DNA from 3 places in the Actinoplanes sp. URMC 104 genome. Region 2 is predicted to be linked to each of the others. Evidence: riboswitches for the same ligand, from Rfam matches in the RefSeq annotation. Region 2 holds a riboswitch; each other region holds the start of a gene.
The links. Region 2 has a riboswitch for cyclic di-AMP ahead of ACSNN8_RS16315 (transglycosylase family protein). Riboswitches for the same ligand answer to the same signal wherever they lie in the genome.
Positions count from the first base shown of each region.

Region 1 (5,255 bases), on a different contig from region 2:
CAGGTCCGAGGCGCCACCCTGTTCGACGGCTACCTCCGCGCCGACAACGCGAGCCGCGCCGACAACGCGAGCAGCGCAGGCGGCGGGGGTAACGCGAGCGGCGGGAGCGGCCCAGACGGCATCGGTAGCGCAGGTGGTGCGAGCAGCGCAGGAGGCGGGAAGAGCGCCGGCGGCGGGAGCGGCACAGCCTGGGGAAGCGCCGGCGGGGCCGACAGCGCGGGCCGGTGGGCGCTCCGGGCGGAACCGGCCACCGGGCCCGGCGGCTGGTACGCCACCGGCGACGTCGCGACGATCGGCGTCGACGGCTGGCACCGGATCGTGGGGCGGGCGTCCACGGACCTGATCAAGACCGGCGGCTATCGGGTGGGCGCGGGCGAGGTCGAGGACGCGCTGCTGCTGCACCCGGCGGTCCGCGAGGCGGCGGTCGTCGGCACCCCGCATCCGGACCTGGGCGAGCAGGTCACCGCGTACGTCGTGGGCGACGCCACCGAGCGGGAGCTGATCGCCTTCGTCGCGGAGCGGCTGGCCGCCCACAAGCGGCCCCGCGCCGTCCACCTCGTCCCGGCCCTGCCCCGCAACGCCATGGGCAAGGTGCAGAAGAAGGCGCTCCAGGAGGGCACGTGGTGAGGGTCTGGCTGACCCCGCAGTTCTGGCTGCGGGTGTTGATCGTCGGCTCCGGGTTCGCCGGGCTGCTCATGGGGCAGCACCGGATCGCGTACTACACGGTGCAGAGCAATCTCGTGACGCTCGGCTATTTCGGCGGCGTCCTGTACTGGATGGTGCGGCGCCGCACGACCGACCCGGCCGCGCCCCGCCTGCGCGGCGCGGTCACGCTGTGGATTCTCATCACGGGGCTGATCTCGCACTTCATGCTGCAGCACGGCGCCGACCCGCTGCCCGGCCTGGCGGCGAGCGACCCGGCCGAGCAGGTCGCCAACTGGTCGCGGTTCCTGGTGCACTACGCCGTGCCGGCGCTCGTGGTGGCCGACTGGGTCGCGTTCGGCCCGCGCCGGGTGTCGCCGTGGCGCGACCTTCCGCTGTGGATCCTCTTCCCGCTCGGCTACGGCGTGTCGTCGGTGGCCCGCGCCGTGTTGTTCCCGACCGTCACCGACCGCTACCCGTACTTCTTCCTCGACCCTACCTCCCGCGGATACGGGTGGGTGGCCGGCCAGTTCGTCGAGCTGGGCGTCATCTTCGCGGTCCTCGGAGCGGCGCTGCTGGCCGTCGACCGCCTGGCCGCGCGGCTGAGCAGGGCGGCGCAGCGGGGACGGGCGACGCGGCCGACCAGGGCGGCACGGCCAAGCGAGGCGCAGCGGCGGGAAGGGGCGGCGCGACTGAGCGGGCCCGCGCAACCGGAAGACGCCGGGAAAGAGGCCGGGGAGGAGGCCGCGCAACCCGAGGAGGCCGCGCGGCCGGACGAACCTCAGCTCACGTCCCCACCCGCCCGAAGCGCACCTGGGACCACGACCAGATCGGGGCGAGCCTGACCCGGTCGCCCGGCTTGGGCGCGTGCCAGACGCGCCCCGCGCCCGCATAGACACCCACGTGGTAGGCGTGCCCGCCGGACACCCAGAACACCAGGTCGCCCGGCCGGGCCGCCGCCTTCGGAACCGCGCGGGCGGTCCGGTACTGCGCCTGCGCGGTCCGGGGCAGCCGCAGACCGACCTTCGCGTACGAGTAACCGGCGAGCCCCGAGCAGTCGAAGGCGCCGGGCCCGGCAGCCCCGTACCGGTAGGGCTTGCCACGCTGGGCGCTGGCAGCGGCGACGATCCGGACGCCCCGGGCGGCGGCGGCCCCAGCGGCGGCGGCCCGAGCGGCCGGAGCGGCGGCGGCCGGAGCGGCGCTGGCGGCCTGCGCGGCCGAAGGGGTGACGAGCAGGGTGGTGGCGATGGCCGTGGCCGCAACGAGCAGCAGCAGACGGCGCAGCGTCGGGAACAGCAAGACGATCCTCGGTCCTTCAACCGCCTGCGAGGTTAGCTGTCGGATTAGGCCTGAAGGCGGCCCGTCGCTCGCGCGACCTCACCCCGAGCCGGCCATCGCTGACCGGCAGTCTGGTTCCCCCGTTCCCGCCCACTGAAGTTCCGTCGGTGACAGGTCGGGCCGCCCCCGGTGGGCGGGACTCGGCGTCCCGGGGCGGCCTGGCGCGACCGGCGTTGCGGCCGCACCCCAGGACGATCGGCCGGGATCCGGGGTTCGGCACCTTTTCTCAGCCGTCCCGTGCGCCTCGTTCGTCCCGGACCGGAAGCCCGGGCCGATCTCGCAACGGACATCCGGGCGGAGCCGCGCTCGTTCGGCGCGATACCGGGCCGGCCCGGCGGTGAACCTTGTCACCGAATTCGTCGCGGCATCCGGCTACGCGGAGCAACTTAAGGCATCCCTTAGGTAGCTGTTGACTTTGGACGCCCGGCGCGAAAGATTGCTGCCCAATCGATGGAGGTGCAGCGTGCAGGTGCCGGCTCCGTTCGAGTACGAGCGTGCCACCAGTGTGGATCAGGCGATCGGGCTGCTGGAGCGGCTGGGCAGCTCGGCGCGGCTGGTGGCGGGCGGGCACAGCCTGCTGCCGATGATGAAGCTGCGGCTGGCGAACTTCGACTACCTGATCGACATCAACCCGCTGCACGACGAGCTCGGCTACATCCGGGTGGAGACCGACGGCGTACGCATCGGGGCCCTCACGCGGCACCGCGAGCTGCTCGAATCCGACGAGCTGGCGGCCGCGTTCCCCATCTTCCGCGACGCCGAGCGGGTCATCGCCGACCCGGTGGTGCGCAACCGCGGCACGCTCGGCGGCTCGCTGTGCCAGGCCGACCCGTCGGAGGACCTGTCCGCGGTGTGTACGACGCTCGACGCGAGCTGCGTCATCCGCGGCCCGGGCGGCGCCGAGCGGGTCGTCGGCATGGCGGACTTCCACGTCGGGCCGTACGAGACGGCGGTCGGCGACGGCGAGATGCTCACCGAGATCCGGCTGCCGCTGCGGCCGGGCGGCGGCAGCGCGTACGAGAAGGTCGAGCGCCGCGCGGGGGACTGGGCGGTGGTCTCGGCCGGCGCCGCGGTCTGGCTGGCCGCCGACGGCACGATCGCCGACGCGCGCGTGGGGCTGGCCGCCGTCGGCCCCAACACCACAGGCATCCCGGAGATCTCCGCCGCGCTGCGCGGTCACGCGCCCGCCGAGGAACTGTACGAGCAGGCCGGCGCGATCGCGGCGCGCAGCTGCGAGCCGGCCACCGACCAGCGGGGCAGCGCGGACTACAAGCGCCACCTCGCCGACGAGCTGACCCGGCGGACGCTGCGCCGGTCCGTGGAACGGGCGAGGAGCTGAGGCATGCAGGTCACGATGACCGTCAACGACGTCGAGGTCACGCGGGAGATCGAGGGACGGCTGCTGCTCGTGCACTTCCTGCGCGACGTGCTCGGCCTGACCGGCACGCACTGGGGCTGCGACACCAGCAACTGCGGCACCTGCGTGGTGTGGCTGGACGGCGAGCCCGTCAAGTCGTGCACCGTGCTCGCCGCGATGGCCGGCGGGCACGAGGTCCGTACGGTGGAGGGCCTTGCGAAGGGCGCGGAGCTCGACCCGATCCAGCAGGGCTTCATGCAGTGCCACGGCCTGCAGTGCGGGTTCTGCACGCCGGGCATGATGATGACCTGCCGGGCGCTGCTCGACCGCAATCCCGACCCCACCGACGCCGAGATCCGCGAGGCCATCTCCGGTCAGATCTGCCGGTGTACGGGTTATTCGACGATCATCCGGTCGGTGCGCTGGGCGTCCGTCCACGAAGCGGCGGTGAACCAGTGACCACAGTGCACGAGTCCCGGTTCACGGACTTCCACGACAACGACCAGAAGCCCGTCGGCTACGGGCGCATGCTGCGCAAGGAGGACCCGCGGCTGGTGCGCGGCCGGGGCCGTTTCGTCGACGACGTCCAGCTGCCGGGCATGCTGCACCTGGCGATCCTGCGGTCGCCGTACGCGCATGCCCGCATCGTCAGCGTGGACACCAGCGCCGCCGAGGCCACCCCCGGCGTCAAGGCCGTCGTCACCGGCGAGACGCTCAAGGGGCTGGGGCTGGCGTGGATGCCGACGCTCTCCAACGACGTGCAGGCCGTGCTGGCCACCGACAAGGTGCGCTTCCAGGGTCAGGAGGTCGCGTTCGTCGTGGCCGAGGACCGCTACGTCGCCCGCGACGCGCTCGAGCTGATCGACGTGGAGTACGACGTGCTCGACCCGGTCGTCGACGCGCGCCGGGCGCTGGAGCCGGGCGCGCCGGTCATCCGCGACGACCTGGAGGGCAAGCAGGACAACCACTGCTTCGACTGGGAGACCGGCGACGCCGACGCGACCGAGGCCGTGTTCGCGAAGGCGGACGTGGTCGTGCAGCAGGACATCGTCTATCCGCGCGTGCACCCGGCGCCGATGGAGACCTGCGGCGCGGTCGCCGACTTCGACCCGGTCGAGGGACGGCTGCGGCTGTGGTCGACGACCCAGGCCCCGCACGCGCACCGCACGCTCTACGCGATCGTGGCCGGGCTGCCCGAACACAAGATCCAGGTGATCGCGCCGGACATCGGCGGCGGCTTCGGCAACAAGGTGCCCATCTATCCGGGCTACGTGTGCGCGATCGTCGGCTCCATCGTCACCGGCAAGCCGGTGAAGTGGATGGAGGACCGGTCCGAGAACCTCATCAGCACGGGCTTCGCGCGCGACTACATCATGCGCGGCGAGATCGCGGCCACCCGCGACGGGAAGATCCTTGCCATCCGGACGAACGTGCTGGCCGACCACGGCGCGTTCAACGGCACGGCCGCGCCGGTGAAGTACCCGGCCGGCTTCTTCGGGGTCTTCACGGGCAGCTACGACCTCGAGGCGGCGTACTGCAAGATGACCGCCGTCTACACCAACAAGGCGCCCGGCGGGGTGGCGTACGCCTGCAGTTTCCGCATCACCGAGGCCGTGTACCTGGTCGAGCGCATCGTGGACTGCCTGGCCGCGGAGCTCGAGATGGACCCGGCGGAGCTGCGCCTGAAGAACTTCATCCGGCCCGAGCAGTTCCCCTACACCACCAAGACCGGCTGGGTGTACGACTCGGGCAACTACGAGCCCACCATGCGCCAGGCCATGGACATCGCCGGATACGCCGAGCTGCGCGCCGAGCAGGCCGAGAAACGGGCACGCGGCGAGCTGATGGGCATCGGCATCGCGTTCTTCACCGAGGCGGTGGGCGCCGGCCCGCGCAAGAACATGGACATCCTCGGCCT
Region 1 covers NZ_JBPQTO010000007.1:504,644-509,898, reverse strand. Annotated here, with positions in the region: gene ACSNN8_RS23905 (AMP-binding protein) at 1-627, shown strand, start outside; gene ACSNN8_RS23900 (Pr6Pr family membrane protein) at 621-1,487, shown strand; gene ACSNN8_RS23895 (C40 family peptidase) at 1,429-1,941, opposite strand; cyclic di-AMP (ydaO/yuaA leader) riboswitch at 1,947-2,097, opposite strand; gene ACSNN8_RS23890 (FAD binding domain-containing protein) at 2,444-3,319, shown strand; gene ACSNN8_RS23885 ((2Fe-2S)-binding protein) at 3,323-3,796, shown strand; gene ACSNN8_RS23880 (aerobic carbon-monoxide dehydrogenase large subunit) at 3,793-5,255, shown strand, end outside.
Region 1: linked by a shared signal. The riboswitch ahead of ACSNN8_RS23895 (C40 family peptidase) and the one ahead of ACSNN8_RS16315 (transglycosylase family protein) in region 2 are both predicted to bind cyclic di-AMP.

Region 2 (5,255 bases):
GCGGCCCCGGAAACGGCCATTGTGGACCGTCGACGGGTGGGTGTGACGGCGGAGTCGTAACGTTGTCGTCGTGGAGGAACGAACCACGGTGGCGCCTCGGCGGGGTGAGACCTACGCCGGGCGCTCTCGCCAGCAGCGGTCCAGCGAGCGGCGCGACCGGATCGTGGCGGCCGCGGTGCACCTGTTCGGCACGCGCGACTACGAGGACGTCACGGTGGCCGACGTGTGCGCCGCCGCGAAGGTGTCCAAAAGGTACTTCTACGAGCATTTCGACGATCGGGCCGATCTGCTGCTGAAGGTCAACCGCGAACAGAACGAGTGGCTGCTGAGCGGCATCGCGGCGGCCGTGCCGGAGCAGCCGGCGAACCTGGCCGAGGTGTTCGGCCCGGCGCTTCACGCGCTGGTCGGCATGCTGCGCAGCCACCCCGAGAGCGCCCGCGTGATCTACGTGAACGCGCCGCGCATGGAGACCCGCCGCCGCGGGGTGCTGCGCGAGGACGCCCAGTTCGTGGCGAAGGTGCTGCGGCGCGCGACCGGAGAGCCCAAGGACCGGCTGGCGTACGACCGGACGCTGCTCGCCCTCGTGGCGGGCCTCAGCGAAGTGATCATCCACTGGATCTCGCAGGACATGCCCGGCGACCCCGACCAGCTCGCCGAGCACCTGACCGGCATCGCCCTGGCCCTGGTCGGCAGCGCCACGTCGCTCTGACGGTCCCTACGCCGGCGCGGCCGTGATCTCCATGCCGGCGGCGCGCAGCCGGGTGACCAGCGCGTCGCCGAGGGCGGTGGCCGGGGTCAGCACACCGCCGTCCGAGGGTGGGAGCGCCTCCCGGTCGTACACCAGGGCAAGCGCCGACTCCGCGAGCATGACCGCCGTGGCCGCGTAGCCGGGATCGCCGTTCGCCCGGAAGCGGGCCGTGTAGCGCGCGCCGGTCGTCGTGGTGGTGAAGAAGTCGCACGTGAAGTGGCCGTCGCGCTGGACCCGCTCGTCCGGCCCGCTGCCCGGCTTGGGCAGCACGCGGTCGAGCACGAACCGCGTCGGCGGCAGCATCATGCCCGCGACCAGCGCGCCGAGGCCCAGCCGCACGCCGTTGGCGAGCAGCGGCGAGAGCGGGGACGCGCCGACGCTCATCAGCTCGCGGTAGCGGAAGCGGCGGCCGTACCGCCAGTCGCGCAGGGCGTTGCTGCGGCGCACCACGCGGGTGTTGTAGGAGGCCATGAAGAACGGCGCGAGGGTGCCGCGCAGGCGGGGATGGACGTCGGCGCCCCGGACGGTGGCCACGTCGCCCTGGCGGCCCAGGTCGGGTTCGGCGGCGCGGTCGGGGCTCAGCGAGTACGGCCCGGCGGCGATCCGCCGCAGCCGGCGATCGTCGCGCACCACGTCCAGCTGGGTGCGCAACGTGTCGACCGTGCCCCCGCTGACGCCGCCGCGCAGGCTGGTCACGACCATGGTGGTGTCGGTGAGCTCGCCGGCGCCGTCGGCCGCGACCCGCTGAGCGAGGACGTGGACGCCGAGGTCGGACGGAACGGAGTCGAACCCGCAGGAGTGCACGATGCGGGCGCCCGTGCGGCGTGCGATCTCGTGGTTGCCGTCGATGCTCTCGCGGGCGAACACCACCTCGCCGGTCAGGTCGACGTAGTCGGTGCCCGCCTCGGCGCACGCGCGCGCCAGCTGCTTGCCGTACCGCAGGTAGGGACCGACGGTGGTGATCACGACCCGGGCCGAGGCAGCCAGCCGGGACAGCGCCTCGCCGTCGGCGGCGTCGGCCACGACGGTCGGCCAGTCGACGCCGAGCTGCCCCCGGACGTCGGCCAGCCGCTGCCCGGAACGGCCGGCCAGGGCCACGCGCGTGCCCGCCGGCGCGTGCTCGGCGAGGTAGCGCGCGGTGATGACGCCGACGAACCCGGTGGCCCCGTAGACGACGATATCGTGCTCGCGGACGCGGTCGCTCATGGTTGTGGATTTTGCATCAGCGCCTCATAAACCGCTCGCCACAGCTAGTCTCAGACCCATTGATCCCGTACGAATCGGCCGGTGCCGGGCTCCTCGAGGCCCCGCCGGCCCTGTCCGCGAAGAGCGCGGACCCCGCGGGCGGAACGCCTAATCCTGCCGCCGCCCGGCGGGACTCACACCCACGGCATGGAGCGGGGGACCCACGTTCCTCGGCGCGCCCGCGCGCCTCGGGGTGAAGCCGCACGTACGCGGCCGGGCACCTCAGCCCGAACCCGACAGCTCACCTCGCAGGCGTGGAGGGCAACCTGTCATGGCACGAGTCTGCAATCCTGCCCGCGTCGCGCTGGTTCTGGCCGCGGCGGGCCTCACCGCACTGGCCGCACCGGTCGTCACACCGGCCGCCGCGGCGCCGTCGCCCGCCTCCGACGTCAACTGGGACGCCATCGCGCACTGCGAGTCGGGCGGCAACTGGAGCATCAACACGGGCAACGGCTACTACGGCGGCCTGCAGTTCAGCCGCAGCACCTGGCGGGCGTACGGCGGTTCGCGGTTCGCCGGCACCGCCGACCAGGCCAGCCGCGACGAACAGATCCTCGTCGCCGAGCGCGTCCGGCGCGGCCAGGGGCTGGGCGCCTGGCCCTCCTGCGGCCGGCGCGCCGGGTCGGCCAAGCAGTACCGGACCGTCAGCGCCGGCAGCTCGGCGCGCTATCACGTCGTCCGCGCCGGGGAGACGCTGGCGACTATCGCGGCGCAGACCGGGGTGGCGGGCGGCTGGCGTACGCTGCACCGCCTCAACGCCGGCGTGCTGTCCGATCCGGACCGCATCTATCCGGGGCAGCGGCTCGCGCTGTCGGGCCCGGTGCAAACCAGGTCGTCGGACTGAGGCGGATCGGCTAGCGTCTCGCGCATGACTCTGCGGGAGAGGCTGCGCACGGCACTGCCGGCGGCCATGAAGGCCGGGGACCGGGCCGCGGTCTCGGCCCTGCGGGCGACGCTCGCCGCCATCGACAACGCCGAGGCGGTGGCGCCGGCCGACGGCGGACGGGGACTCGCGATCGAGGAGGCGCCCGTCGGCGCGGGCGCGACCGAGGTGGCCCGCCGGGTGCTCACCGAGGACGACGTGGCCCGCATCGTCCGCGCCGAGGCGGACGAGCGGGAGCAGGCGGCCGCCGACTACCGGGCGCTCGGCCGTGCCGAGCACGCGCAGCGGCTGGAGGCCGAGGCGGCGACGTTGCGCGGCCACCTGGCCTAGCTCTAAAACTGCCAGAGGTTGTTAACACTTCGGGTCTCCGATCGTTGGAGACTTATGCCCCCGTCGATGGACCAGAAGCTGGACCGTCAGGCACAGCATCGCCTGGCGGTTCTGCGGCACGTTGAAGAAGTCACCGGCAACGTCGCCCGCACCTGCCGCTACTACGGCATCAGCCGGCCGACCTACTACAAATGGCTGCGCCGCTACCAGGACGAAGGCCTCACCGGCCTGCGCGATCGCTCGAGCGCCCCGCACCACTGCCCGACCGCGACGCATGCCGACATCGTCAACAAGATCGTCTACCTGCGGCAGAACTATCACTTCGGCCCGGTGAAGATCCAGATGTATCTCAAGCGATACCACGACATCACGATCACCAGCTCGGCGATCTACAACATCCTGGTCCGCCTCGGCCTCAACCGGCTGCCCGCCTCGCAGCGCTACACCAGCCGCGAGAAACGCTGGAAACGTTACGAGAAACCACTTCCCGGCAACCGGCTCCAGATCGACGTCAAGTTCATCGAGCCGATCGGCCTGCCCGCCGACCCCGCGGCCGGCACAGCGCCGGTATCAGGCCGGCTACCCAAGCAACGCCGCCGTGCCAGGTACTACCAGTTCACCGCGATCGACGACTGCACCCGGCTGCGCGTGCTGCGCATCTACCCGCGATGCGATCAGAAGACCGCCATCCAGTTCCTCGACTACGTGCTGCAACGCCTGCCGTTTCGGGTGGAGGTCATCCAGACCGACAACGGTGCCGAGTTCCAGACCCAGTTCCACTGGCACGTGCTCGACCAAGGCATCGCCCACACCTACATCAAACCCGCATCGCCGCACCTCAACGGCAAGGTCGAACGGTCCCACCGCATCGACGCCGAAGAGTTCTACCGCATGCTCGAAGGCGTCGTCATCGACGACACCGGCGTCTTCAACGACAAGCTGCGCGAATGGGAGGATTACTACAACTACCACCGCCCACACGGCGCCCTGGACGGCCAGACACCCTACGAACGACTTAAGCAAAAGAGTCAGACCCAGGTGTAAACCGACTCTGGCAGATGCACACCTAGCGGCTCACGCCCCGGGGGTCGATGTGGACCTTCGGTGCAGCCCCACGCCGGCGGCCGGCGAGCACGTCGGCGGCCTCGTCGAGGCCCACCGTCTCGCCGACCAGCGGCCGCGGGTCGACGGCGCCCGAGGCGTACGTCTCGATGGTCTCGGCCAGCCCGCCGGACGCGCTCAGCACGCCCACGACGGTGAGGTCCTTGAGGACGGCCTGGCGCGTGTCCACGAGGGACGGCTCGCCGGCGATGCCGATGCAGACGACCCGGCCGCCGGGCTCGACGCGCTCCACCGCGAACGAGGGCAGCGACGGCGCGTTGCTGGCGTCGATGATCGCGTCGAACGGCACCGCCGGCAGCTCCTCGCGGGTCCAGGCGTTCGCGAAGCCGAGCGAGCGGGCGAAGTCGAGCGACTCGGTGGTCGCGCCGAGCAGGTGCACGTCGGCGCCGCGGGCGCGGGCGAACATGGCCGCCAGCAGGCCGATCGTGCCCGGACCGGTGACCAGCACCGTCCGGCCCGGCGCGGGGTCGGCGGCGCGGACGGCGCGAAGCGCGTTGCCGCCCGGCTCAACGAGCGCGCCGAGCGTGGCGTCGACCGCGTCGGGCAGCTCGAACAGCGCCTTCGCCGGCACCGGGAGGCGCTCGGCCAGCGCGCCGGGCCAGCCGTGCCGGATGCCGATCTCGTACCGGTCGGCGCAGAGATGCTGGCCGCCGCTGGTGCACCGCGCGCAGTGGCCGCACCCGAGCATGGTGTCGCCGGTGACCCGCTTGCCCAGCCACGATGCGTCGACCCCGGCGCCGACCGAGGAAACCACGCCGCTCCACTCATGGCCGATGCGGACCGGGTACGTGGCGTCGCCGGTCGCCAGGTAGGCCATGTCACCGGTGAGGAACTCCATGTCCGTGCCGCAGACACCGGCCCGCTCGACGTCGACGACCACTTCGCCGGCGCCCGCCACCGGCGGTTCGACCTCGACGACCTCAGACC
Region 2 covers NZ_JBPQTO010000004.1:538,804-544,058, reverse strand. Annotated here, with positions in the region: gene ACSNN8_RS16330 (hypothetical protein) at 1-60, shown strand, start outside; gene ACSNN8_RS16325 (TetR/AcrR family transcriptional regulator) at 71-709, shown strand; gene ACSNN8_RS16320 (saccharopine dehydrogenase family protein) at 716-1,954, opposite strand; cyclic di-AMP (ydaO/yuaA leader) riboswitch at 2,121-2,263, shown strand; gene ACSNN8_RS16315 (transglycosylase family protein) at 2,265-2,837, shown strand; gene ACSNN8_RS16310 (hypothetical protein) at 2,862-3,206, shown strand; gene ACSNN8_RS16305 (IS481 family transposase) at 3,273-4,250, shown strand; gene ACSNN8_RS16300 (zinc-dependent alcohol dehydrogenase) at 4,273-5,255, opposite strand, start outside; gene ACSNN8_RS16295 (TetR/AcrR family transcriptional regulator) at 5,249-5,255, opposite strand, start outside.

Region 3 (5,255 bases), 230 kb from region 2:
CCCGGCTGCAGGAGTGGGACTTCGAGAACACCCCGCCCGAGGCGTACCCGCTGCTGCTGAACTACCCGTACTTCGACCTGTACCGCAAGCAGGTGGTCAAGCAGGCCGACCTGGTCATGGCGATGTACGTCCGGGGCGACGCGTTCACCCCGGAGGAGAAGGCGCGCAACTTCGCCTACTACGAGGCCCGCACGGTCCGCGACTCGTCGCTGTCCGCCTGCGTCCAGGCCGTGATGGCGGCCGAGGTGGGCCACCTCGAGCTGGCCCACGACTACCTGGGCGAGGCCGCGCTGATGGACCTGCACGACCTGCACCAGAACTCGCGGGACGGCCTGCACATCGCGTCGCTGGCCGGCACCTGGATCTCGCTGGTCGCCGGGCTCGGCGGCATGCGCGACTTCAACGGCCAGCTGTCGTTCGCGCCACGCCTGCCCAGCCGCATCAACAACATGGAGTTCTCGCTGCTCTGGCGCGGGCTGCGGCTGCGGGTCAACGTGACGCCCGACGAGGTCACCTACTCGCTGCGCAACGGCGGCGGCTCGGCCCGGCTGACGCTGGTGCACCACGGCAAGGAGATCGAGGTGACCCAGGTCAAGCCGGTCGTCGTGCCGATCCCGCCGCCGCACCCGGTCGGCCCGGCGCCGCAGCAGCCGGCCGGTCGCGCGCCGGTGCGGCGGGCGACGAGCTGACGTCCGACGACGGAAAAGGGCCCCGGGATCTCCCGGGGCCCTTTCGTGTGTGTGCGGGGCGGTCAGAGCAGCGACACGTGCACGTGGTCGGTGTGCGCGCTCGGCCCGTGGTACGTCTTCCAGCCGCTGGCGGGGAACCAGATCTGCTTGTACCAGATCACGTAGTAGATGCCGAGCCGGTCGGCGTTGCGCACCAGGAACGCCATGAGGTTGTTGCCGTAGCGGCGCATGTCCTCGTTGTGCGCGACCGCGAAGCCCTTGTCCTGCAGCGACCAGTCGCAGGCGCGGCCCTTGGGATGCTCGAACGGCCCGCCGTCGCGGTGACAGCCCACGAACCGGTCGAAGCCGGCCTTCTTCACCTCTTTGTACATGTGGAACGTCCGCGCGGTGATGCAGCCGTTGGTCGTCGGGTCCTCGACGTTGCAGCTCTCGGGGGAGAACCCGCCGTCGGAGTTGCGCGGCGCCGGGGCGGCCTTGGGCGAGTTCGCCAGCACCAGGCCGTGCGTGAGGCTCTCGCCGCCGACCAGCGCGAGCGCGTCGTCGGCCGCGTCCTTCTGCTTCTTCATCGCGACGAGGTTGGTCTGCTGCTTGCGCACCTCGGCGTCGAGCGCGGCCTTGGCCTTGTTGACGTCGTCGATCGCCTTGTTGAGCTCGGCCAGCTTGCGGTCCTGCATGGCGTTGATCTCTTCGAGCGAGACCGCCTTGGCGAGGAAGTCGTCGGAGTTCTGGCTGCCGAGCAGGAAGCCGGCGGCGCCGAGGTGGCCGGTGCGGTACTGCTGGCCGGCGATCGCGTTGACCTCGGGCAGCAGCGCCAGGCGCCGCGCCTCCGCGGTCTTGATCTCGGCGGCCAGTCTTTTCTGCGCCGCCGTGGATTTCGTCACCGCGGCCTTGGCGGCGACGAAGCGACGGTTCGACGACTCGAGCACGTCGTCCAGGGTGGCGTTGTTCTTGCCGACCGATCCGCCCGACTCGTCGGGGCTCGTCGAGGTGCTGCCACCCGGCTCGGCGCTCGCCGGGGAAGCGGGTGCGGCCAGGAAAGACAAGGCCACGAGCGGCGCCAGGGCAAGTGTCAGCCACCGGCGGGGTCGTACGGTCAATGCAGTTCCTTCCGGTAAACCGCCGACCGGGTTAGCTGACGGGTTCGGGACGGAAGCGATCCCTACCGCTCGCGCGGATGCACCCCACTGACCTGGTTCCCCGGCTCGCCTCGCGGCGATTGGGCGGTGGCCTGCCGGCACCTCGGGGGCGGTGCCTCCGTGGCAGAACCGGCGGCCAGTTTACCCGAGACTTTGCGCCGCTTCAGTCTTCAGGAATGGCTATTTCGTAGTCACTCCGACACATTCCGTAATTGCCGTCACGTGCCGTCGCGGGCGAATTGCGGTGCGTGCGATAACTGTCGATCATTCGATGGAGTCGGTATGGTCGGGGGCGGTCTCCACCCCCAGGGGACCGCCGCCTAATCGCCCGCGGGCGAGCCGGGGAACCAACCGTTTTTCCGGGGTGAATCCGCGCTCGCGCGGTAGGGATCACTTCCGTCCCGAACCCGTCAGCTAACTCGGTCGGCGGCCGACGGAAGGAAAGGTTGTGCGGCATAACACTGTCCGCCGACGTTCGGCGGCACTGCTCGCGCTCCTCGTCGCCATCTCCGGGCTGACTCTGGCGGTGGCCGGTCCGGCCGCCGCGGCGCCCGGCGACAGCGGCGACGACGGCGAGGGCGCACCCAGAACCCTGATCCAGCAGCTCGAGGCGGCCTCCCGGGGCTACGTCGAGGCCAAGGAGGCGCTGGCCCGGTCGCGCACGCGGCAGTCCCAGCTGGCCGCCCGGCTCAAGGAGCTCGAGGGCCAGGTGGGCCCGAAACAGGCGGCGATCGACGACATCATCCAGCAGTCCTACCGGACCGGCCGGCTGGGACCGATGAGCGCCCTGCTGCAGGCGAGCTCCTCCGGCGACTTCCTCGACCGCGCCCAGACGCTCGAGACCGTCGCGGTCAAGGAGAACGCGGCGCTGGCCGCGCTCAAGGCGACCCGCGACGGGCAGCAGCGCGCGAAACTGGCCATCGACGCCGAGGTGCGCAACCAGCTCAAGCAGGTCAACCTGATGGCCAAGCGCAAGGTGCAGGCCGAGGCCGCGCTCAAGGCCGCCAACACCGGCGAGGACGCCGATCCGCCCGGCGGCGGCACGAGCGGCGGGTCCAGCGGCGGATCGAGCGGCGGCGGCTCGCAGGCCAAGGCCACTCCGGCGCCGCGCAGCTCGGACGGCTCGCTGCGGGACGAGGGCTGCACCGAGGACGACCCCACCACCAGCGGCTGCCTGACCCCGCGCACGCTGCACGCTCTCAAGCAGGCGCAGAAGGCGGGCTTCACCCGCTATGTCGCATGTTTCCGCGAGCAGAACAGCGGCGAGCACCCCAAGGGCCAGGCGTGCGACTTCGCCGCCGAGAAGAAGGGGTTCGGCGGCGTCGCGTCGGGTGGTGACAAGACGTACGGGACCAACCTGGCCAACTACTTCATCAACAACTCGGACCGGCTGGGCGTGCTCTACGTCATCTGGTTCAAACGCATCTGGCTGCCCTCGAGCGGCTGGAAGGCGTACTCCCGCGGCAACGGCGACCCGTCCAGCGACCACACCAACCACGTGCATTTATCAGTGCGCTGACCTCGCGAGGGGGTACGAGGCTTACTTGTTGACGTAGGTCTCGTACTCCTTCATCACGTCGTCGGTGGGGCCGTCCGCGCGGATCACGCCGGACTCGAGCCAGATGGTGCGCTCGCAGGTGTCCCGGATCGACTGCTCGCTGTGGCTGACCAGGAACACCGTGCCGGCCTCCTTGCGCAGGTCGCGCACCCGCTGCTCGCTGCGCTTGCGGAATTTCGCGTCGCCGGTGGCCAGCGCCTCGTCGATCAGCAGCACGTCGTGCTTCTTCGCCGCGGCGATCGAGAACCGCAGCCGCGCCGACATGCCGGACGAGTACGTCTTCATCGGCAGCGAGCTGAAGTCGCCGCGGTCGTTGATGCCGGAGAACTCGATGATGTCGGCCGTCTGCGCCTTGACGTCGGCGGGCGACATGCCCATCGCGAGGCAGCCCAGCTCGACGTTGCGCTCGCCGGAGAGGTCGTTCATCAGCGCCGCGTTCACTCCCAGGAGTGACGGCTGGCCGGCCGCGTAGATGCCGCCGCCGCGCTCCACCGGCAGCAGGCCGGCGATCGCCCGCAGCAGCGTCGACTTGCCGGAGCCGTTGGTGCCGATCAGGCCGATCGCCTCGCCCTTGTAGGCCACGAAGCTGACGCCCTTGACCGCGTGCACCTCGCGGACGGCCGCGCTCTTCTTGCCCGTGATGATGCGCTTGAAGCTGGCCAGCGGCGTGTTCGCGCCCGGCGCCACCGAGCCGTAGATGCGGTAGACGATGTGCGCGTTGTCCGCGATGACGGTCGGTTCCCGCTGGTCAGCCACGGCCGTAGCCCTTCTCTCCGCGCCAGAAGTACACGTAACCGCCGAAGCCGACGAGCGCGGTCCAGATCAGCGCGCCGGCCCAGAGCATCGGCGCCGACCCCGCGAGCTCGACGTCCTCCATCAGCGCGTGCCGCATCAGCTCGATGAAGATCAGCAGCGGGTTGGCCTCGACCAGCGTGAGCTGCCAGCCGTGCAGCCGCTCCTGGAAGAACGTGACCGGGTAGAGCACCGCGGACCCGTACATCCAGATGCGCAGGATGTAGGGGATGAGCTGCCGGATGTCGGTGACCTTGGAGATCAGCCGCGCCACGAACAGCGCGAGTCCGGCGTTGAAGATCGTCTGGAGCAGCAGCGCCGGCACGGCCAGCAGCCACTCGACGGTGATCGGCTCGCCGGTGAGCAGCACGATCGCGACCAGGACGGCCATCGAGGCGACCATGTTGCGCACCTCGACCAGCGTGACCGCGATCGGCAGGCTGGCGCGCGGGAAGTGCAGCGCCCGGATCAGCGCCATGTTCGCCGTGATCGACTGGGAGCCCGCCTGCACCACCGACTGGGTGAATCCGAAGATGAAGACACCCGCGCACAGGTACGCGATGAAGTTGTCGACGTCCTGCTTGGTGTTGATCAGCACGCCGAAGATCACGTAGTAGACGCCGGCGTTGATCAGCGGGGTCAGGAGCTGCCAGACCACGCCCAGCTTGGTGCTGCCCAGCGACGCGCTCACCTTGGCGTTGGCGAAGGCGGCTATGAAGTGCCGGTAGGTCCAGAGGTGCCGGGTGTATTCCGGCAGGCTGGGCAGGCGCCCCGCCTTCGTCAGGCCGTGCCGCCGGGCCAGCTCCTTGAGCGATGGCCCGGTGTCGGAATCGGCGACCGCCGTCTGAGCCATGGGGTGGTGCTCCGATCTCGTCGGCCCGTGAGGGTCACCGGGCCCTGGTTCTTTAGGCGAGAACACTTAAGCAGCATGCCAAGTCGCGGCCGACGGGACGGCCTCGTATCGACGTAACCGGAAGGTTATCCGACCAAACGGCGGAACGCAACCGTAACGTCCTGGCGTATAGTGACCGCGTGGCAACAGCGAAGCGCGCACCGGCCGGAGCGGCGGTGCTCCGAAGC
Region 3 covers NZ_JBPQTO010000004.1:308,574-313,828, forward strand. Annotated here, with positions in the region: gene ACSNN8_RS15220 (glycoside hydrolase family 65 protein) at 1-689, shown strand, start outside; gene ACSNN8_RS15225 (coiled-coil domain-containing protein) at 752-1,786, opposite strand; cyclic di-AMP (ydaO/yuaA leader) riboswitch at 1,790-1,922, opposite strand; cyclic di-AMP (ydaO/yuaA leader) riboswitch at 2,133-2,270, shown strand; gene ACSNN8_RS15230 (coiled-coil domain-containing protein) at 2,274-3,344, shown strand; gene ACSNN8_RS15235 (ABC transporter ATP-binding protein) at 3,366-4,139, opposite strand; gene ACSNN8_RS15240 (ABC transporter permease) at 4,132-5,028, opposite strand; gene ACSNN8_RS15245 (TetR/AcrR family transcriptional regulator) at 5,208-5,255, shown strand, end outside.
Region 3: linked by a shared signal. The riboswitch ahead of ACSNN8_RS15225 (coiled-coil domain-containing protein) and the one ahead of ACSNN8_RS16315 (transglycosylase family protein) in region 2 are both predicted to bind cyclic di-AMP.